Regions from separate parts of the Vibrio sp. VB16 genome, predicted to be linked through region 1. Evidence: predicted binding sites of a transcription regulator. Region 1 holds the regulator's gene; each other region holds the start of a gene.
The links. Region 1 encodes CRP, which controls carbon source genes, mostly activating them, when cyclic AMP is high. Its sites were predicted from a motif close to TGTGANNNNNNTCACA; they were not measured.

Region 1 (7,860 bases):
AGACAGATTGTTGTTTTGTTCTGGTGCACAGCATGGGATGCAGATGGTATTTGAGGCATTCACTCGTGCGGGAGATACTATTTTATCGGAAAAACTTACCTATCCAGGGTTGATTAGTTTAGCCAAACAAAAGCAGCTAACCGTTAAAGGTATTGAAATGGATGAAGAGGGAATTATTCCTCATGCGCTTGAGGCGGCTTGCCGGCAATTCCAAGCTCGATTTATCTATCTGACCCCGACATTACAAAATCCTACAACAGCAACCATGTCCTTGGAGCGACGTATCGCTATACTAGACATCTGTAAACAACATGACCTATATGTCATAGAAGACGATGTGAATGGTCTTCTTCCCGCAGATGCCCCACCACCAATGGTTAACTTAGCACCTGAGCAGGTTATTCATATTGGTGCTTTCTCCAAATGTCTCGCCCCGGGGTTACGCGTGGGTTACATTCAACCCCCCACTAAACTGCACCCACACCTTAGTATTACGTTGCAAAACCATAGCTGGATGATTAGCCCATTACTTACCGCATTAGCGTGTGAGCTGCTTCGTTCCAACAAGCTAGAACATACCTTAGATTATATCCGGACTGAAATGAGAGGAAGGCTAACACTCGCGCTGATCTATTTATCTGATTTTCAACTCCAATACACACACGACTGCTTCCACATTTGGTTAACATTGCCAGACCATTGGCGCTTAAGCGACTTTGTCCAAGAAGCCGCATGTAATGGTGTAATTGTAAAGTCAGCGGAACTATTTACGCCTCCAGCCGCCAACGTGCCTCCTGCCGTACGACTTGCATTAAGTTCACCAATCGATCAAGCTCAGGTAGAAGTCGGGCTAATTAAATTGAAGGCCTTATTAGAGAGCACCCCAATCAGTGATTTTACTTTATGACCGAGTTTAACGCAGCAAGAGGGTTAACCAATCCTCACCTACAGACTGTTATTCCTAGAATGATTCGGAAACAACCGCTTTTTTCTGCTAAATGGCAGACATTAGAAACACCAGACGGTGACTTCCTTGATCTTGCTTGGAGTGAAGATTGGACCAGTCCAACGGCAAAAGAGAAGCCTATTTTTGTCCTTTTCCATGGCTTAGAAGGCAGCTTCGAGAGTCCATACGCCAATGGCTTGATGCATGCTTTTTCTCAGCAGGGTTGGCTATCTGTCATGATGCATTTTCGAGGCTGTAGCGGCAGACCCAATCGGCTAGCGAGAGCCTATCACTCAGGTGAAATCGAGGACCCTCGTTTCTTTTTAGAGCATATACAAAACAGGTTTCCAGATCAGCCGAAGGTCGCCATTGGTATATCGCTTGGCGGAAACATGCTGGTTAATTATTTGGCTAAATACAATGACGATCCTATAGTAGAAGCGGCCACCGTCGTCTCTGCACCTCTTGACTTAGCAGCATGTTCATCAAGAATTGAACAAGGGTTTTCCAAGATTTATCGGAACTATCTTTTAACCTCTCTAAAGAAAAATGCGCTACAGAAACAGAATCAACTAGTGTCGGAACTTGGCGTTTCAACGCAGGATCTAAAGGCCTTAAAAACGCTTTATGGCTTCGATGATATGATCACGGCACCGTTACATGGGTTTAAAAATGCTAACGATTATTATCAACAATGTTCTGGCATCCATGTTATTAATAAGGTCAACATCCCTTTGCAGGTCATTCATGCCGAAGACGACCCATTTATGACTCAAGCGGTAATACCAAACTTTCCATTAAACAAAAATATACACTATCGCCTTTTTAAACAAGGTGGTCATGTGGGCTTTTTATCCGGAACCTTGACTAAACCCGTTTTTTGGTTGGAACAAGCAATACCCAAATATTACCAACACATCGCATCATGAATAAAAGTAGGCTTTATGATCATTCCATGGCAAGAAATAGATAGCGAGACGCTTGAAAATCTAATCAAAGAGTTTGTATTAAGAGAAGGGACAGATTACGGCCAAAGCGAAACGACCTTAGACGATAAAGTCAGTCAGGTACGAACCCAGCTTAAGACAGGAGAAGCGGTGATTGTTTTTTCTGAGCTTCACGAAACCGTCGATATAAAACTCAAGCGCGAGTTCTGATAACAAAAAGTAAAGCGTTTATTCTTTTTATAGAATCTCATACACTAATTTCATATCTTCATTATCATCATTATCATCAATGTAGCGACAAGGAATCTCATGTCAGCAAAACATCCGATTATCGCAGTTACAGGTTCATCTGGCGCAGGAACAACGACGACATCTGAAGCATTCAGAAAAATGTTTAGTATGATGGACGTGAAAGCCGCGTGGGTGGAAGGTGACAGTTTTCACCGATTTACTCGCCCGGAAATGGACATTGAAATTCGAAAAGCAAAAGAACAAGGCAAACACATTAGTTACTTTGGTGCAGAGGCCAATAACTTCCCTGCCCTTGAACAGTTTTTTAGAAAGTATGGCGATGAAGGTCAAGGTCAGGTAAGACGATACTTACATTCCTTTGATGAGGCCGTGCCTTATAATCAGATGCCCGGCACATTCACTCCCTGGCAAGACCTAGCAGAAGATAGCGATGTTCTTTTTTATGAAGGCTTGCATGGTGCTGTTGTCGATGGTGATATAAATGTTTCACAACATGTTGACTTGCTAATCGGCATGGTCCCCATTGTGAACCTTGAGTGGATCCAAAAATTTGTACGAGATACGCGAGATAGAGGCCATTCACGAGAAGCCGTGACCGACTCCATCGTTCGTTCTATGGATGATTATCTTAACTACATTACCCCTCAGTTTTCTCGAACGCACATAAACTTCCAACGGGTTCCGACTGTTGATACTTCAAACCCACTGAATGCGAAAGCGATACCCAGTTTGGACGAGAGCTTCGTCGTGATTCGATTACGTGGAATGAAGAATGTAGACTTTCCTTATCTTTTAGCCATGATTGATGGCTCTTTTGTTTCTCGCCATAACACTCTGGTGGTTCCAGGAGGAAAAATGAGTTTTGCTATGGAATTAATAATCAGACCGGTTCTACAACAATTAATAGAAACTGGGAAAATCGGCTAAAAATTAAGCCTGAATGCAGTTTAGTTCTGATACCGTGATGATGTGCACAGTTTTGCTTAGAGAAACGGGAAATCAGGGCGATCAAAATCAAGAAATTGACTGCAAAAAAGGATACTATTCTTAACCTATATACATGTGTAGCTTGCAGCTATGAATTTAAAATCTTATGCTAACGTCACCAATAATACGGGGACACAGCAAAGGAAAGCTGCTGGCACAGGCCCTACAGATAATAGTGAGATAATTATGGTTCTTGGTAAACCTCAAACCGATCCAACGTTAGAGTGGTTTCTTTCGCATTGTCATATTCATAAATATCCTTCCAAAAGTACGCTTATCCACGCTGGAGAAAAAGCGGAAACTCTGTATTACATTGTGAAAGGCTCTGTAGCTGTGCTTATCAAGGATGAAGAAGGTAAAGAGATGATTCTTTCTTACCTTAACCAAGGAGACTTCATCGGTGAGCTAGGTCTATTCGAAGAAGATCAAGAGCGTACTGCATGGGTTCGTGCTAAATCACCATGTGAAGTAGCTGAAATTTCGTTTAAGAAATTCCGCCAGCTTATTCAAGTTAATCCTGACATTTTAATGCGTCTTTCAGCTCAAATGGCAAGCCGTCTACAAACGACTAGTCAAAAAGTTGGTGACTTAGCATTCTTAGATGTGACGGGACGTATTGCTCAAACACTTCTGAACTTAGCAAAACAACCAGATGCGATGACTCATCCAGACGGCATGCAAATTAAGATCACTCGTCAAGAGATTGGTCAGATTGTAGGTTGTTCACGTGAAACTGTTGGTCGTATTCTTAAGATGCTTGAAGAACAGAATTTAATTTCTGCTCACGGTAAAACTATCGTCGTTTACGGTACACGTTAATACCGTCACAAACAGCATTGATTAAAAAGCAGCGTTTACGCTGCTTTTTTTATGCCATAAGAAAAGATACGCATTGGTTTATAGTTGCAGTTCCATTCTATAATTAATGAGTGTTTGCCCTCTGAGATCCACTTGTCGCTCTTCTGCTACCTTAAAACCATAGTGTTCAAAAAAAGGTTTCGCAGTAATACTGACATGCGAATAAAGTCGACGAATTTTGCTTTTATTACCTTGCTGGAAAATTTGTTGCATTAAAGCACCCGCAATCCCCATACTTTGATGATTGTGATCGACATAAAAATGGCCAATCAATCCATCAGATTGGAGATCGGCATAACCCACTATCCTGTTATCAATTTCGGCGACAAAAGGCACAAGTTTATCCAGAAGTGCCTGCCAACTATCAAGCGTAATTTCATCTGATGCCCAAGCTTCTATTTGCCTTTCAGAGTAGTCCTTTCTATTTACACTACGCACAGTATCAAAAAACAACGTTCTCAACGTACAGGCGTCCTCTGGGGTATATGGTCGTATTCGGATAATACTTTGCACTTCGTCACTTCTCTTCTAATTTATAATTAATATTAAGCCTAACCAGTAATTAAACCATTTTCTACACGCACAAAAAAACCGAAGCGATAAAACTTCGGTTTTTACTATAACAAGGTTTAGGGTTCTCTAAACTGTGTGACTTGAGAGCAAGACATTCAGTGACGAGAAGCCAAATCCTTCTTACATCATGCCTGGCATGCCACCCATACCACCCATGCCGCCCATATCAGGCATTCCACCTGAATCTTTAGCTGGCATATCGGTAATCATCGCTTCTGTTGTGATCATAAGACCAGCAACCGATGCGGCAAACTGTAGCGCGCTACGAGTTACTTTAGTTGGGTCTAGGATACCCATTGCAATCATATCACCGTATTCGCCTGTCGCCGCGTTGTAGCCGTAGCTACCTTCACCAGCTTTAACGTTGTTAGCAACAACAGAATCTTCGTCGCCCGCATTTTCAACGATTTGACGCAACGGCGCTTCCATAGCACGAAGTGCAACGCGAATACCTACGTTTTGCTCTTCGTTAGCACCTTCAAGGCCAACGACTTTCGATGCTGCACGAATAAGTGCAACACCACCACCAGCAACAACGCCTTCTTCAACGGCTGCGCGAGTAGCGTGAAGTGCATCTTCTACGCGATCTTTTTTCTCTTTCATTTCAACTTCAGTTGCTGCACCGACTTTGATTACTGCAACACCGCCCGCGAGTTTCGCGACACGTTCTTGTAGCTTCTCTTTGTCGTAGTCTGACGTTGCTTCTTCGATTTGTTGACGAATTTGAGATACACGCCCTTGAATCATTGCTTCTTGACCAAGGCCGTCAATGATCGTTGTGTTCTCTTTAGTGATAATAACGCGCTTAGCTTGACCAAGGTCTTCTAGCGTTGCTTTCTCAAGTTCTAAACCAATTTCTTCAGAGATAACCGTACCAGAAGTAAGTACTGCGATATCTTGAAGCATTGATTTACGGCGATCACCAAAACCAGGTGCTTTAACGGCCGCTGCTTTCACGATACCACGCATGTTGTTTACAACGAGTGTTGCTAATGCTTCACCCTCTACATCTTCTGCAATGATAAGCAGTGGACGAGATGCTTTTGCAACGGCTTCTAATATTGTAAGTAGTTCACGAATATTAGACACTTTCTTGTCGATAAGAAGAATGAATGGGTTTTCTAGTTCAACCGAACCCGCTTCTTGGTTTGTGATGAAATATGGCGATAGATAACCGCGATCAAATTGCATGCCTTCTACAACATCTAGCTCATCTTGAAGCGCTTGACCTTCTTCAACGGTAATAACACCGTCACGGCCAACTTTTTCCATTGCTTCTGCAATGATGTTACCAACAGTATCATCTGCGTTTGCAGAGATAGTAGCAACCTGTGCGATAGCCTTAGAGTCCGCACAAGGAACAGATAGCCCTTTCAACTCTTCTACCGCTGCGATAACCGCTTTGTCGATACCGCGCTTAAGGTCCATTGGGTTCATACCCGCAGCAACGGCCTTAAGACCTTCAGTAATGATAGATTGTGCAAGTACTGTCGCCGTTGTTGTACCGTCACCAGCAGCATCATTTGCTTGAGATGCTACTTCTTTAACCATTTGTGCGCCCATGTTTTGGAACTTGTCTTCAAGTTCAATCTCACGCGCTACAGATACACCATCTTTAGTAATCGTTGGTGCACCAAAAGATTTGTCGAGTACCACGTTACGACCTTTTGGTCCTAGTGTTACTTTTACCGCATCAGCCAGAACGTTAACACCTTCTAGCATCTTGATTCGTGCTTCGTTACCAAATTTTACGTCTTTAGCAGCCATCTTTAATATCCTTTCCTAAATTCTATTTCTAATTGCTTGTCGTTTAAGAGTGAATTACTCAACGCTTGCTTATTCAACAATAGCCATGATGTCATTTTCAGACATGATCAACACTTCTTTACCGTCAATTTTCTCAGTTTTAGTGCCGTAGCCTTCTGCGAAAATGATAGTATCACCAACTTTAACGTCCAAAGGCTGAACAGTACCGTTTTCTAAAATACGGCCATTGCCTACCGCTAGAACTGTGCCGCGAGTAGATTTCTCCGCAGCAGAACCTGTTAGAACAATGCCACCTGCAGATTTTGATTCAACTTCTTTGCGTTCAACGATAACACGGTCGTGTAAAGGACGAATATTCATTGGGTCGTCTCTCCTGATTGTTGTTTCCATTAATGTAATTTAGTACTGAATTATCAGCGCGTGAAAGTTAAGTGGGGGACAAGAGGCAAAATCCCAAGGGGAAAACCAATTTTTTTACGATAGAAGTCATTTTTTTTTAGCCTAAACCGAGTTTTTTAGACAAAAGTCCGTTTTTATATGACTCGACGTACTAATTGCACTGCACCTCAGACTAGGTCAGAATCGAACTAAGTGTCTAACTGGTACAAAAATCATGGCTTGTAAAGATTGTGACGATAATTGGTTTTGGAAAAAAATAGGTCGTTGCAAACGATGTATGGACCAACTAACCGTGCTTTCTGTTCTTTGTTGGGTCGTTTGGTGGTTTGGTTACAAAGATGACTTTAAAAGTGTCGAATCCATTGCATTAATATTTTCTGGTTTTGCCTTTAATATTCTTCTTTTTTTGCACCTCTGGTTTAAATTTGTGATATTCCCAATGCAAAAAAGAAATCATCGCGAAGGTAAAAAAAACCGCCCGTAGGCGGCTTAAAATCGGCTGATACTCTTTCTATTTAGAAAGAGTTAATGCTTCATTCATAACATGATAAAGATAGTTCTGCTCAACCACTCCTTGGAACAAGTAAGCCTGAGGACCTCGAGCAAATACAGCTACATCTTCCCCTGAGTGTGTTTCTGAACTTAAACGAACGAGTGACTGTTGTTTATAATCTAACGCCATTACTTGCGACTCTGTTAAGTCAGAACGCTCTCCTTTAACGGCTCCGGGACCATTTCCATAGGTGAGTGTGGTGTACTTTTTACCAAACTCATCTTGGCTAAACTTGCCCTTTGATTTAGATAGACCCAAAATATTGTTACCCCGAGCAGAGTATCCATTCATGACAAGTGTATGCGCGTGGTCCGCAGTAACAATGACTAAGGTGTCGTCTAAGTTCGTTTTTTCCAACGCGGCTTTGATTGCCTCATCATAAGCAATCGTATCTTCTAGCGCACGTTTTGCATTACCATCATGGTGAGCATGATCTATACGTCCAGCTTCAACCATCAATACATAACCTTCTTTGTTCTTAGACAGTATATCAATCGCTTTAGAGGTCATTTCTGCAAGAGAAGGTTCATCATGACGGCGATCCGCTTCATATTTCATGTGACTGCTTTCAAACAAAC
Region 2 (7,860 bases), 440 kb from region 1:
TTGAGATGCTAGGCCAAGCCCCATCTTAGAAAGATTTGGTAACGTAAGTGGCCCTTTACGGTTTTCGTTGTCAGCCAATCCTTTTGCACAGTGTTCTGCAATGTGTCCAAGAGTATCTGAGCCAACATCGCCAAATTTGTCCGCATCAGCTGTCGCGCCAATACCAAAGGAATCTAAAACTAAAATAATTGATCTTTTCATTTTTGCTCTCCGTCAGAAGAAATAGTCAATGTGGTCACCTGTATAATGGGCAAAATCACACATCTTCCGCGCGTATTTGGCGGTACACATTTGGGGTTGAAATATATGGGTCATTACCTACAACAATGGCGTTCTGTAACGCCGTTGCTGCTTCTTGCCACTGTACTTCATTGCGTGCATGAATGATGGCCAAAGGTTTGTCCTCATTAGCCGTTTCACCTAAACGAATAAAGCTATCAAAACCTACAGCATAGTCGATCGTGTCGGTTGCAACACGACGGCCTCCACCCATACCAACAACGGCCATACCGATTGCTCGAGTATCCATAGCGGATACAACACCACTCTCTTTTGCATAAACAGGTTTGATAATTTCAGCTTTATCAAGATAGTTATCGTAGTTTTCAACAAAATCGATTGGACCACCTAGGCCCGCCACCATTTTACCAAAGCAATGTGCTGCGCTACCGTTATCTAATACGGCTTGTAGCTTATTGCGCGCATCATCTTCATCGGTTGCCAATTTAGCTAATACTAACATTTCAACACATGATGCCATTGTCACTTCAAATAGGCGTGGATTTCTATACTCGCCCGTTAAGAACTGCACTGCTTCGCGAACTTCAACGGCATTTCCTGCGGAAGACGCCAGTACTTGGTTCATATCGGTTAAAATTGCTGTTGTCTTCGTTCCAGCGCCATTAGCAACGGCAACAATTGACCTTGCTAACTCTTCAGATGCTTCATAGGTCGGCATAAATGCGCCCGAACCTACTTTCACATCCATCACTAGAGATTCTAATCCTGCGGCTAGCTTCTTAGAAAGAATAGAAGCCGTAATTAGAGAGATATTGTCAACGGTCGCAGTGATATCACGAGTTGCATACACACGTTTGTCCGCTGGTGCTAAGTCACCTGTTTGACCAATAATGGCAACACCAGCTTCTTTCGTCACTTGGCCAAATACTTCATTGGTTGGCGTTATATTGTAACCAGGTATAGATTCAAGCTTATCTAAAGTACCACCAGTGTGACCAAGGCCTCGACCCGATATCATGGGGACAAAACCGCCACATGCTGCCACCATAGGGCCAAGCATTAGAGAGGTTACGTCACCGACACCACCAGTAGAATGTTTGTCTACTATTGGGCCACCAAAATTCATATGGTCCCAATCGATGACCATGCCAGAATCTCGCATTGCACACGTTAAGGCAATACGTTCAGGCATCGTCATTTCATTAAAAAATATAGCCATTGCAAAAGCGGCTATTTGACCTTCAGATACTGTGTTTTTAGCGACGCCTTGAATGAAAAAATCAATTTCTTCATTGGTTAATACTTCGCCATCGCGCTTTTTACGGATAATTTCTTGTGGTAAATACATTAGAATTGCCCTGCTTTAAAATTAAAAAAAGGAGTCATTCCCCTAAAGACGCGATAGTTTGCGAGAACCTATCCATCCCTAGGGGCGTTTTCTTCTATTTAGTAAGCGCTTGGATCCGCAACTTCTTTCGTTACTTCTAATGTATTGAGTAAGCTGGTTAATAAGCTTGATGCACCAAATCGATAATGCATATTATCCGCCCATTCAGCACCAAGAATATCGTCTGCCATTGCAAGGAAGGCCGCTGCATCTTCAGCTGTTCGTACACCACCAGCGGGCTTGAAGCCAACCTTTTCAGCTACACCCATATCACGAATAACTTTCAACATTATTTCTGCTGCTTCTGGTGTCGCATTAACTGGCACTTTACCTGTCGATGTTTTAATGAAATTTGCACCAGCGTCAATAGAAAGCTCTGACGCGCGTTTAATGAGTGCTTCTGTTTTAAGTTCACCCGTTTCTATGATTACTTTTAGTAAAGTATCACCACACGCTTCTTTACATTGTTTTACCAATTCAAAGCCTGTTTTCTCATCCCCAGCAATAAGCGTACGGTAAGGGAATACAACGTCAACTTCATCAGCGCCATAAGCGATAGCCGCTTTTGTCTCTGCTACTGCGATAGCAATGTCGTCATTGCCATGAGGAAAGTTTGTAACCGTTGCAATGCGAACGTCAGGCGTACCTTGTTCACGAAGTGTTTTCTTAGCAATTGGTATAAAACGAGGGTATATACATATTGCAGCCGTATTACCTACCGCTGTTTTCGCATCATGACAAAGCGCAATCACTTTTTCATCAGTGTCGTCATCATTTAGCGTCGTTAAATCCATAAGTTTTAGTGCACGTAGAGCTGCAGCTTTTAATTCGCTCATTTCTATCTCCGATCAAAATATTCAATTTGTTTACCGAAAAGCATACTCAGTCCAATCTAGTATAGATGGTCGTGTATGAATCGCTTTCAGGTTACGAAATGAACGGACTTGGTTCCTTGAAGACTTAGTAAAGATTCCGTCGAATCCACCTACTAATTGCTATCCCTGTCACCGCACAGTACCAATTTGTCTAATGGCACAACAATCTGTGATTGCGGTGTTTATCTAAGGTAATACGTCGTGTATTACCGACTGGAAAAATATAACTTACTCACTTGCGTTCTAGTTTTACTATCTATCTCTAGACCACAAACTAATACGTTTTCCAGATGTATATATTATAGCCATTACAACAGAATGTGATAGGGGTATCACTTAACGCAAACGTTTTGTATCTCAAAAAAATTCAAATAAACGCTGTAGCGTAACTGTTTTCCAATTTTGTTTAGCTTAAGACAACAAAAAACCGCAGCAATTTCTTGCTACGGTTTCGATTCAGCATTATCTGTTTTGTTCTCTATATTGCGGCAAACTTAGAATGCAGCAAGAGAGATACAGAAACCAGCAATAGTTGCAGCCATTAGGTTAGACAATGTACCAGCAACAACCGCTTTAATACCCATACGTGCGATATCATGGCGACGACCTGGTGCAATACCACCCAAACCACCTAGTAGAATGGCGATAGATGACAAGTTTGCAAAACCACATAGTGCGAACGAGATGATTGCCGTCGTTTTCTCAGTCATCACTAGACCTGTTGCCGCGACTACTTGAGCATTTTCACCCACGTACGGTACAAAGTTCAAGTAAGCAACGAATTCGTTAACGATAGTTTTCTGACCGATGAAAGAACCCGCCAGTGTCGCTTCTTCCCAAGGCACACCGATAAGGAATGCAAGAGGAGCAAAGATCCAACCAAGAAGAAGTTCTAGGCTTAATGATTCCATACCGAACCAACCACCGATGCCACCAAGGATACCGTTGACTAATGCAATTAGACCGATGAATGCGATAAGCATTGCACCTACGTTAAGTGCAAGTTGCAAACCAGCAGACGCACCGCCAGCTGCCGCATCAATAACGTTAGCAGGTTTATCGTCGCCACCGTCAAGAGCATCTGCAACATCACTAGCAAATTCTTCTGTTTCAGGTTTGATTATCTTAGCAAACAGTAAACCACCAGGGGCGGCCATGAAAGAGGCTGCTACAAGGTATTCTAGAGGAACACCCATTGAAGCATACCCAGCAAGTACACCACCCGCTACTGACGCTAAACCACCACACATTACTGCAAACAGCTCAGATTGAGTCATTTTAGGAACAAACGGACGAACCACTAAAGGCGCTTCAGTTTGACCTACGAAAATGTTAGCTGCTGCGGACATAGATTCAGCTTGAGACGTACCCAAAGCTTTTTCTAATGCACCACCAAGAATTTTGATTACCCACTGCATTGCGCCGATGTAGTAAAGCACAGATATTAGTGAAGAGAAGAAGATTAGTGTAGGCAGCACTTGGAATGCGAAAATAAAACCAAGACCATCTACTGAAAAGCTCACTAGGTTACCGAAAAGGAAACTAGTACCGCTTTTGCCGAAATCGATCACGCTAGCGACACCGCTAGAGAAACCACCGAGTAAATCTTTACCCCAAGGCACGTATAGTACGAATGCACCTAGAATAAATTGGATAGCGAATGCTCCACCCACAGTTCTTACATTTATTGCTTTGCGGTTGTCGGATAGAAGTACTGCGATTGCAATGAGTACTACCATGCCGATTAGGCTCATAAACAGGCTCATGGTTTATGGCTTCCTTATTTAGTTAAATGGCGTGTGATAAAATTGGTGCTAAAAAGCGAGGCGATTATAAACAGACCCCAAGATATAAAGTAATGGCAAAGTCACACTTTTGTACTGCACTCACCTGTAATTCATACCAAAGTGTGAACGCAATCGCATTTACATCAGAAAACGTTCAGCAATGAAACATTTAACTACATTCTCGTTCACAAATTGCATACATCGACTTGCTATTTTCAAACACCTGATCTGCAATCGTTTGCTCGGATTCACTTCGGAGCACGTTCAGTTCATTTAGTATGATTTTTAAATTTTTGGGGTGATTTTTTTTACCTTGGCGGCCCAAAACCGGCATGTCAGGTGAATCTGTTTCTAACACCAACGAACGAAGAGGTAACTGAGAAATGGCGTCACGTGTCCTTTTGGCTCTAGGGTATGTAATCGACCCGCCAACACCAATATGAAACCCTAGGTTAATATAATCCATTGCCTGCTGATAACTCCCAGTAAATGCATGAATCACTCCACCATGGCGAGCTTTATTTTGTTTCAGTAACTTGATTATATCTTGATGTGCCTTTCTAGAATGGAGAATCAATGGAAGATGGTATTTATTGGCTAACTTAATCTGTTCTGTAAAAAACTGCTTTTGAACCTCCTCAGACTTACGAGAGTGAAAAAAATCTAGCCCACATTCTCCTACAGCAACACATCGACTACTTCTGCTTGATAATAATGTATCCAATAATTCAACATGTTCATTTAAATGCTGGTCGATAAAATAAGGATGCAACCCCAGAGAGAAAAACACCCCCCTATTAGTATTGCAAAGCTTCTCTACTCTTTTCCAATTAAAAGCACCACAACCGGGAATAAGAAACTTAACAACCCCAAATTGCCTTGCTAGAGCGATCTCTTCTTCTATATTTTCTGAGAAATCCTCTCTATCCAAATGGCAGTGTGTATCGAAAAGCTTTATATGATTCTCACTCATTTTTCCTCTCTTTTGATTCAAAAATATCTTCTTTTTTTATTGGTACACAACAACGTTTTTGTTCTGGTGTTAAACCAAGCGATTTACACCATTCATCATAGCGCTTAATGGCCTTTTTAAAATTCCTGATCATAATCATATCTCCTAAAAATCAACACACTCTTTCAATAACCCTATATCCCTTTCGCCTTTATTCTTACCTTTTCTTCTAGAAATCGCCTAATTTGTGAGAGCTAGAATGCAGAGCTGGGATGCAACCAAGACACCCTACCCCACGAAAACGTGATCCAGACCAAGAATTATCGTACTACGATGTTCTATTACCTAGTTTACCTGTGAGCGAAACGCTTTTTTTTTTGCCAAGCAAACGATAAACTTACGGGCGATAACTGTTTATGTGTACATAATTGCACAAGACCATCAACGCAGTTGCATATAAATATAAATGGCACTCATTTGTTCGTTTGAGTTTGGGATAAAAACATAGGGATTCTTACAGTGAAAAAAACTACTCTTAAGCTATCTGCATTAGCACTAGCAGTATCTTCTTTTAGCGTGTTCGCAGCACCAAAACCAGCCGTTATTTACGATACAGCAGGCAAATTTGACAAGTCTTTTAACGAAGCTGTTTATCAAAATGGTGTGAAAGTATTAGAAACTGAAAAAGGCATTAAAGTTCGCGAATTTGAGCCACAAAACGAAGCTCAACGTGAACAAGGTCTTCGACGTCTAGCAAGTCGCGGTTTTAGCCCAATCGTAGCGGTTGGATTCAACATGGCATCAGCAGTAGAGAAAGTCGCTACTGAGTTCCCTGAAATCAAATTCACCATCATTGATATGGTCGTTGATAAGCCAAACGTTCAATCTATTGTGTTTAAAGAGCATGAAGGTTCTTTCCTTGTTGGTGCTTTAGCTGCAAAGCAATCTAAAACAGCAACCGTTGGCTTTATTGGTGGTATGGACATTCCACTAATTCGTAAGTTTGCCTGTGGTTATGAGCAAGGTGCAAAATACGCTAACTCTGAAGCAACAGTGCTTCAAAACATGACTGGTTCAACTCCTTCTGCTTTCGCTGACCCAGCAAAAGGTTCTGAACTTGCTAAATCACAGTTCTCTAAAGGCGCTGACGTAATTTACGCGGCCGCTGGTGGTACTGGCCTTGGTGTTTATCAAGCAGCAAAAGATGCGGGTAAATTCGCTATCGGTGTTGATGCTAACCAAAACCATCTTCAACCAGGCACCATGCTAACGTCTATGGTTAAACGTGTTGGTATTGCAGCCAAAGATGCTTGGATTGCAGACATGGATGGAAAATGGAAACCAGGAATTAAAGTTCTTGGTCTTAAGGAAGGTGGTGTTGCTTGGGCTCTAGATTCAAACAACGAAGCCCTAATTACGCCAGAAATGAAAGCATATGTAGAAGGTATCGAAGCAGACATCATCTCCGGAAAGATCGCTGTACATGACTACATGTCAGACAATACTTGTAACTACTAATCATAAAGTTATCAGTTGTTAGATGATCTTTACGCCGTTGCTTTTAGTTCAAAAACTTTAGGCAACGGCGTACTCATTTTTATTTTGCAGTTCAGGAATTTCACGTGACTCAAGTTCAAAACTTTGCCATTGAACTAAATCAGATAAATAAGCGTTTTGGCGCAGTACACGCCAACCGTGATATTGATCTTAAAGTTCCCGCGGGCACCATTCACGGCATTATTGGTGAAAATGGTGCGGGTAAATCCACGTTAATGAGCATCATTTACGGTTTTTACCATGCCGATACCGGCTCTATGCTCGTTAATAATAAAAACTACAAACCATCCAATTCTCAAGAAGCCATTAGTTCCGGCATTGGTATGGTTCATCAACATTTCATGTTGGTGGAGACTTTCACCGTTTTGGAAAACATTATTTTAGGCGCTGAGAATGGCTGGAAGTTAGAAGAGAGCTTGAAATCTGCTCGTAAAAAGCTCGTTCAAATTGAAAAAGATTATGGCTTAGATGTTCCTCTTGACGCGATTGTGGGAGATTTACCGGTAGGTTTACAACAACGCGTGGAAATTCTAAAAGCATTATATCGTGATGCCAAAATACTTATACTTGATGAGCCTACAGGTGTACTAACACCACAAGAAGCCGACCACCTTTTCACTATCCTTGACAAGCTTCGTGCACAAGGCACCACCGTTATGATTATTACGCATAAATTGCGTGAGGTCCTCGCCATCACAGATAACATATCTGTAATGCGTCAGGGTACGATGGTTGACCATGTTGTAACTGCAGATACCAATCAAGATCAACTTGCTGAACTCATGGTTGGACGTAAAGTTCGACTTAAAGTAGAAAAACAACCAGCACAACCAAAAAAGGCTAGAATCAAAGTCAATAAACTCAGTTACTTTGATAACAGCAAAGTGCAAAGAATTAAAGAGATTAGCTTTTCCGTTCGTGAGGGTGAGATTGTCGGTATTGCAGGTGTGTCTGGCAACGGTCAATCTGAAATCCTCGGTCTGCTTTCTGGCATCCTAAAGCCCGCATCAGGTAGCATTGAACTCAATGGCAATATCCTAACGTCTGAAAAACCTAGCGACC
Region 3 (7,860 bases), on a different replicon from region 1:
GTGATGATCTCTTCAACATCGTTCGGTAGTGTTAAAAGATCTAATGCGTTTTTGAGTTCAGATATGCTTTGTCGATGTTGATTGAGTAAACTTCTGTATTCAGCGCTTATGAGGAAGCAGTGTGCTTTCTCATTTTGAGATGCCGCAACATGATTGCGGACGTGATCCCAGAAAATTATGGCTTCTTCACCGGTAACAGAAGAAGGATCTAAACCAGCATCGGATACTTTACTGAGAAGTTTATCCATTTTGACTATCCATTTGTTCTTGATCTTCGAGCTGCTCTAATGTAAATGGGAAAGAAAGTATGTCGTGTAGGACGGCGACGGGTATTTGACCCGTTAATCCTCGTCGATCCCAAGGGTAGTTATTTAGTGTTTGAAGGATGAACTGAAAAAGCGCTTCTGCTTGTTCTCCTTTTTCGGCTACTAACATACCAATCCTATCTTCACTCAAACGAGAGATAAGGTCATTTCGATTGCAGAGACACTGCGCTATTTCAATACAGACTTCAAGGTACGCTGCGTTGTCATGTTGAATAAGAATGATGGCATGAGTCGATGCTTTTAGTTCGCTCTTAAACAGAACCATTTGCTCCCACCAATAGGTTTCTGAAACTAAATTGGAGTAGCCTTTTTCACCGTGATGGAATTCGACCTGACGCCTGATTCGGTTAATTAATTTACGAGCGCGATTATCCAGTTGCCTTTTAGATGCACGAGCTTTATCTAAGCCGAGTCTATTGGTTTTATCTTTTAGTAACTTAATCGAGTATCGTCGATATTTTTGAAAGGATTCCAGCGCATCTTGAAAGTCACCTTGTTTTTCTGCAACAGCAGATTGTTGGTAGCAAATCTGTGCGAGCAAATCACCATCTTGGAATTCTTTTGCCGCTTTTTCAGCTTTACTTAAGAGCTGCTTCGCATCGCTCAGGTTATTACGAATAAGTTCTAGCCGTGCTCGGTTAATGTAAGCTTGAGTTTGTAACCAAAATAGGTTGTGTTTCATCGCAAGGTCATACGCTTTGAGCGTTGCCTCTTCTGCGTTTTTAACCCTTTCTAATCCGAGCAGCGCTAACCCTCGGTATTCCCATATTTCCGCTTTCCAGGTGGCATTGCTATTGTGCTTTAGCACCTCTTCAGCAGTATCTAATACAGAAAGCATCGCGATATAGTTGTTGAGCAGATAATAGTCTCTTGCGAGTAAAATCCTTGCTTTGCCTTCTAACCAGTTTATGCGGGCATTGTTTGCCACATTGACCGCTAGTGAGTGGGTAGACATGGCCAATTTATGTTCATTGGTTACCCGCCATACGTTTCCGAGGCCGATAAGGCTCTCAATCTCAATGACAGTCTCACCAACTAGTGCGGCTTGTTCTAACGCGTTTATCCAAAATTGCTGAGCAGAGTAATACTTGGCTTGGCCCCAGAACTGTAAGGCGTGCACATGTAAAATTTCAGGAAGGAATAGATCGGTATCGAGTCGGTTCAGCCTGGCGTGGGCATCCTTAATCGCTTTGAGACCCTGAGTATAATCCATCAGGAACCAATAACATCGAGAAATCAGGATCGCAGTCTTGATACCCCCTTCAGGGTACAAAACTTGATCGGCTCTAACTAATGACTGTTTTGCTAGCTGCAATACAGTCTCAGGCTCGGCTTCAATTCGTGAGGCGAGCTGTTCGATTTCGTTTTCTAGAACGGCGTGGGCTTTATCCAAGGCTAAGTCCATGATGTTAATTACATAAACAACGTACTCATTATATGAATACTTTGGCAGGAATCACTAATTAAAACACAATAATCGATTCGCATTTCTATAAAAGTTAGCGCCGACTCACAATCTAGCAAAGCGATTATATAGTAAATAGAGATCTCATTAGGAAAGTAACTGCTTTAAAGTCAGTGGATGATCGGTTAATCCAAGTCTTTGAGCCGGTGTATTCCCATCCTTATCTTGGTAGCATAAATTATGCCATGCTCTAAATATGTCCAACATTGGCAAAATGCCACCGGGTCTCAGTTTTCTGCGTGGCTCGTTAATAAAACTACCAAATAAGGTTTGAAAACGATCTTGGTAAAACTTGGTGTTTCTTATGCTAGCCTTGTGAAACCAATGGTCGGGCGAAGGGTTGTCACCTGCTAAGTAACATATTCCTTTGCTTGCGTTTTCTTGAAATGACATGGCCCAACGATCTTTCCACCAACCCATGTGAATAATATCAATTTTTTCAAGAGCTTTACTGTTATCCCAGTTTTCATCTTCTTCGACGTACATAAGGTCAACATTTTGACGCTGGATCTTTTTCAGACATAGAGTCACCGCTGCTGAACGTAACACAGGATCTTGAGGTAGGTATATGGAGATACGTTTGTCGTCATTACACATCTCGAGGATATGCAAAAAATGCGCGTATGAGGTATAGGGTGCGCGAATTAGCGCCCCTTTTGATGGATAATCAAAACGCGTCATGTTACCCATAGGGTCTTCGACATTTCCTCTAGCAAGAATCACCTGATATTTTTCATCAATACGTTCGCGCAGATCGTGGGACTTCACTTTAATGTCTATATTCGCTTCGGACAGGTAGCTTCGGGACACATAACGAGCCGCAGAGCCATATGGGTCATGGTCTACTGGGCCGGTAGGCTCTTCATTTGTTGAATAGTTGATATGCTGGGAAAGAATATACCCAGATTGAGCTTCGCCTGTTGCGAACCATAGTACGCCATTATTGCTTTTTGGTTGTAACGGCATAAAGTGCGAAGCGAGGTGGTAATGTTCTTCGTGATTTACCCAGCGAGCATCAAACATCGCTAACTTTCGGCGACATCGACTTGCAATATGGTCGACATGATCATAAAAAGTTTTAGGGTTAATCTGTAATTTACGGCACACTTCTCGGACTGAAAAGCTCATAAATAGAAGACCGAGCAGATTTTCTTGAAGTTGAAGCTTGTTGTTAGCGCCGGACCATTTGTCTACAAAAGTCGATTGGCACTCTTTGCAGCGATAACGTTGCCTATCACCGCTATATCCAAAAGCATGATAGAGGCTTTTATGGGTATGAACGGAAAGACCAAAGTTATGACACTCTTTGCAGCGACAAGCAGGAAGTCCATCACTATGAACTTGGCGCAGACGCGTCAGTTCATTTAGGACTTCTTGATTATTAAGTAAGGGGGGGAAAGCACCACATTCTCGACAAACCATCGTTGGACGCTTAGGATTTACGTGCTGTAGAACGTATCGTTCTGCATCACTCAAACCAAAGTTATCACACGCCAATGTTTTACAAAAGTTGAGTTGTAAACCATTTGCATCCTTGGGTAGTTTGCCGTTTGACACGATCGCCCCCTCAGGAAATACTGGAGCTGTCAGCAAACACTGACAGCGATTAAATTAGATGTTGATTGCTGTTTCTAACGCAACCATCATCATATCGTTAAATGATTTTTGACGATCTTCAGAGCTTAGCTTTTCGCCACGAATAATGTGGTCTGATACGGTAAGAATTGTTAGCGCTTTTGCGTTAAGATCGGCTGCGACACCGTAGATACCTGCCGCTTCCATATCCACACCGAGGATACCCAATTTTTCCATTTTTCCGAAAATATCCGCTTCAGGTGTGTAGAAAAGATCGGCAGAGAAGACGTTACCTACTTTTACTGGAACGTCTTGAATACGGGCTTGTTTTACCGCTTCTTCAAGCAGACCGAAATCGGCGATAGCCGCAAAGTCATGGTCGTTAAATCGGATACGGTTTACTTTAGAGTCAGTCGATGCACCCATACCAATAACAACGTCCATTAATTTAACGTCATCACGAACCGCGCCACAGCTACCAACGCGGATAACATTCTTCACACCGAATTCTGCAATCAATTCGTGTACGTAAATGCAACACGACGGGATACCCATACCGTGGCCCATTACAGACACTTTCTTACCTTTGTATGTACCGGTATAACCGAACATATTACGGACATCACATACTTGCTTCACATCATCTAAAAATGTTTCTGCAATATACTTAGCACGTAGTGGGTCACCAGGCATCAAAACTGTCTCTGCAAAGTCACCTAGTTGAGCGTTAATATGTGGGGTTGCCATGTCGATTTCTCCGATTAAAATGGGGATAAAATTAGTAACTTATTTATCAATTACTAATTATGTTGAAATTATTTGTTAGCTTAATTGAATATTAGCGGCAATAAGACCATCTACATGAGATCTAGATCACATTATTTGTGAGACTTTAACATATTGGACTATTTGATAACTGAATCTGTTGAATGGGAGAGAGCAATCGATTTGCTTTTGTTTTTTAGACGAACTAAAGCAGTGTGACGGCCTAAAAACGGAAGGTAGCACACTGCCTAATTTTTGTTGTCTTCACTAATTAGTTGTCTCTGATATCAATTAATTCTTCAAGTAATTCAGTAAGCTGGTTGTATTTTTCGTCACCAAGTTTTTCTTTTAATAACACATATTGCTTGTCGACATCGATACGAACTCTTTTCACTAATTCTTCTGCTTTGTTGGTGAGACGAATATTTACACGTCGTTGATCAACTTCCGATTTTATTTTGCAAACATAGTCCTGTTTTTCTAATCGATTGATCACGCCTGTTAGACTGGGGCTCAATATACAAGAGTCACTCGCGAGTGTCGTAAAATCTATTTCGCCGTAAGCAAAAATAATTCTCATCACACGCCATTGTTGGACTGTTAAGTCGTTTGCTGACAGTACAGGACGAAAGTAATCGAGGGTTACGTCCCTCGCTTTTATCAACTGCAGTGGCAAAGAGTCTTTAAATTTTGTCATGTTTTACCTTTCTAGTCTTTTAGATCGTAATTCTAAGTAGACGTTGTTTTTAATTCAGAATTTTGAAGATGATTGCGATACTCTGTTGCAGTCATCTGTGCGTATTTTCTAAAAAAACGTGCAAAATAGGCTGGATCTCTAAACCCAAGATCGTAACCTATTTCAGACACACTTTTTGGTGTGAACTGTAAATGGCGTCTTGCTTCTTGCATCAACCTATCAATAATGATCTTTTTAGAGGAAAGCCCACTGACTCGGCGGCAAATATCATTAAGCCTAGAAACAGAGATACCTATATTGTCTGCGTACTGGCTTAAGGCCCAATGTTGGTGGTATTGATTCTCTACAAGGTGGTTAAAGTTATGAAAAATGGTGACATCCACACTGCGGTTTCTGGTCTCGCTCTTATAACTATTAGAAAGTCGCATTACCTCGATAAGTACAAGTTGCAAAATAGATTGAGTTGCACGCTCTTTCATTATCGCGCCAGAATCCATTTCCCTTTTCAGGTGAGTTAAAAAATCTAAAATAGGATTATCTGTTTCAAGCCTAGTACAAAATGGTTTCATTTGATCCACCATAATATTGTTTATCCCGCTCTCCATGTCTAAGAGTCGCCAAACCAGTTGCTGCTGAATAGTGAGGACATACCCTGTAGAAGTGGCTTCAGTCACAAAAGAGTGGGGGACTGCTGGAGGGGTAAAAAACAACGTAATACCCTTGAAAGAATAGTGTTTGTCATCCAAATGAACGTGCGTTTTTCCTTCCATTACGATATGCAGTTGATAAAATCGGTCGTGATAATGGACAGGCATATTCCGACCAAAGAAGCTCGCCAAGTTGTCCAAGTATTCAAAATGTAATTCCGCATCTGCGTACTTTTGATCGTAAACCTGCCCAATAATAATGTTAGGGATTTCTCCAGCCACCTTGTAACTCCAATTTACGTTTAGTAATAACTCGTGTTTCCGTGTCAGATCACATTTTTGTATAAAACAGTTAATATGTTAATTACTTTCTGCGAAAAGTGCAATTGTTGTCGTGCTTAGTCCATTTTATAACTATTTATTTAACATGATAATAACAAATGTTCAGAAGCCAAAATTATTTATTTCGACCCACTAGGTGAATTTGTTGGGTAAGTTGCAAGATTAAAAGGAAGTAACCATGAAACGTGAAAACTCATTATTAGAGCAAATCAAAGAAATCCTACCTACGATTGCAGCCAATGCTGCTCAAGCTGAAATGGATCGAACACCACCCGAAGAGAATATTCGTCTATTAAAAGAAATTAAGTTTTTCCGAGCATTTCAACCTAAGAAATATGGTGGCCTTGAAATATCGTTACCTGAGTTTACCGATTGTGTCGCGGCAATTGCTGGCGCATGTGGTGGTACAGCATGGGGTGGTAGCTTACTTGCCACGCATAGCCATCAAATGGCCATGTTTTCAGAGAAAGCACAACAAGAATTTTGGGGAGAGAATCCGGATGCAACAGCAAGTAGCAGTATCGCGCCGTTTGGTAAAACAGAAAACACAGAAGGCGGCGTCATCTTTAACGGAGACATGCGCTGGAGCAGCGGGTGTGACCATGCTGACTGGGCTATCCTCGGATTCCACCGACTTGATGCGGATGGTAACAAAGTCTACTGCTTTGGTGTGGTACCAAGACATGAATACACAATTACTGATGACTGGCATGCCGCTGGTATGAAATCAAGCGGTACAAAAACATTAGTACTGAGAGATGTTTTCATTCCTGATCACCGCATCGAGACAGCGAAAGGCATGATGGAAGGCGAATCAGCGGGCTTTGGTCTGTACCCAGATAGTGATATTTTCTACACCCCTTATCGTCCATATTTTGCTTGCGGATTTGCAGCGATAAGCTTAGGCATTGCCGAGCGTATGTTGGTTGCTTACAAAGAGAAGACCAAGAATCGTGTCCGCGCTTATACAGGGGCGAATGCAGGGACTGCTACACCAGCTCTTATGCGTATTGCTGAATCGACTCATCAAATATTTGCGGCTCGCGCCATGTTAGAAAAAACGTGGCAAGATCATAAAGAGCACGGTGAGCGTAAAGAATATCCAACTCGTGAGACATTGACCTATTGGCGCACAAACCAAGCGTATGCAGTGAAGATGTGTATTCAAGCCGTGGATCGTTTGTTTGAAGCGATGGGTGGTATGAGTTGGTTCCTAGACAATGAAGCTCAACGTCTCTTCCGTGATTCGCATATGACAGGTGCACATGCTTACACGGATTATGATATTTGTGCACAAATTCTAGGGCGAGAGTTGATGGGATTAGAACCTGATCCAACGATGGTATAATCAAATCAGAGATTTTTATTCGCTCTAATAAACAAAGCTCTACCGTTAATAAGTGGAGCTTTTTTAATGTCTTAGATTACCTATTACCACTTGGATATAGACTAAAGTATACCCATTAAAAGTAAAATAAATGTTACAAACATGATCTTGTTAACATATTAACTATATGTCTTTTGGTAGATTATTAACATGTTATCGAATTGTATCTGAAAAGTGATATTTAGATAACGAATATAAATAAAATAACGACGATAAGTAAAACAAGGAAGTGTCATGATCAAATCTAAAATATCCCTTATGGTAAGCACTGGTTTACTGTTACTCGCTTCAACAGGTGCTAATGCCGCACCAGAGAAAATACTAAAAATAAGCTCTTGGGCTTCGCCAAATCACGGAATAAATAAGGTCGTTTGGCCAACGTGGGGCAAGTGGGTTGAAGAAGCGACAGAAGGTCGTGTAACCGTGAAAATTGAATATGATTTGGCTCCACCACCATCGCAAATTGATGTCGTTACTGATGGTATTGGTGATGTAACGTGGATCTTCCACGGCCATAAGGCTGGACGTTTCAAATTAACACAGCTTCCAGAAATTCCTACTTTTAAAGAAGGTGTAAGTTCAGAGCTCGCGTCGAAAGCTTACTGGAACACCTATGAAAAATACCTTAAAAAAGGCAAAGAACACCGTGGCGTAGA

Region 2: a site for CRP is predicted at 4,411-4,426, ahead of IUZ65_RS13330 (NupC/NupG family nucleoside CNT transporter). Genes of this name have one in related genera too.
Region 3: a site for CRP is predicted at 4,229-4,244, ahead of deoD (purine-nucleoside phosphorylase). Genes of this name have one in related genera too.

What each region holds. Positions count from the first base shown of each region.
Region 1 covers NZ_CP087590.1:3,363,246-3,371,105, forward strand. Annotated here, with positions in the region: gene IUZ65_RS15320 (aminotransferase-like domain-containing protein) at 1-907, shown strand, start outside; gene IUZ65_RS15325 (hydrolase) at 904-1,875, shown strand; gene IUZ65_RS15330 (YheU family protein) at 1,891-2,103, shown strand; gene IUZ65_RS15335 (phosphoribulokinase) at 2,203-3,072, shown strand; gene crp (cAMP-activated global transcriptional regulator CRP) at 3,319-3,951, shown strand; gene IUZ65_RS15345 (GNAT family N-acetyltransferase) at 4,030-4,494, opposite strand; gene groL (chaperonin GroEL) at 4,684-6,330, opposite strand; gene IUZ65_RS15355 (co-chaperone GroES) at 6,400-6,690, opposite strand; gene IUZ65_RS15360 (DUF3624 domain-containing protein) at 6,944-7,213, shown strand; gene IUZ65_RS15365 (alkaline phosphatase) at 7,241-7,860, opposite strand, start outside.
Region 2 covers NZ_CP087590.1:2,921,747-2,929,606, forward strand. Annotated here, with positions in the region: gene deoB (phosphopentomutase) at 1-201, opposite strand, end outside; gene deoA (thymidine phosphorylase) at 257-1,588, opposite strand; gene deoC (deoxyribose-phosphate aldolase) at 1,687-2,463, opposite strand; gene IUZ65_RS13330 (NupC/NupG family nucleoside CNT transporter) at 2,997-4,268, opposite strand; gene IUZ65_RS13335 (TatD family hydrolase) at 4,459-5,262, opposite strand; gene IUZ65_RS13340 (DUF5363 family protein) at 5,255-5,395, opposite strand; gene IUZ65_RS13345 (BMP family lipoprotein) at 5,761-6,759, shown strand; gene IUZ65_RS13350 (ABC transporter ATP-binding protein) at 6,864-7,860, shown strand, end outside.
Region 3 covers NZ_CP087591.1:843,822-851,681, forward strand. Annotated here, with positions in the region: gene IUZ65_RS20200 (GGDEF domain-containing protein) at 1-248, opposite strand, end outside; gene IUZ65_RS20205 (hypothetical protein) at 241-1,719, opposite strand; gene IUZ65_RS20210 (IS1 family transposase) at 1,879-3,348, opposite strand; gene deoD (purine-nucleoside phosphorylase) at 3,403-4,113, opposite strand; gene hpaR (homoprotocatechuate degradation operon regulator HpaR) at 4,403-4,828, opposite strand; gene hpaA (4-hydroxyphenylacetate catabolism regulatory protein HpaA) at 4,861-5,757, opposite strand; gene IUZ65_RS20230 (p-hydroxyphenylacetate 3-hydroxylase oxygenase component) at 5,996-7,165, shown strand; gene IUZ65_RS20235 (TRAP transporter substrate-binding protein) at 7,439-7,860, shown strand, end outside.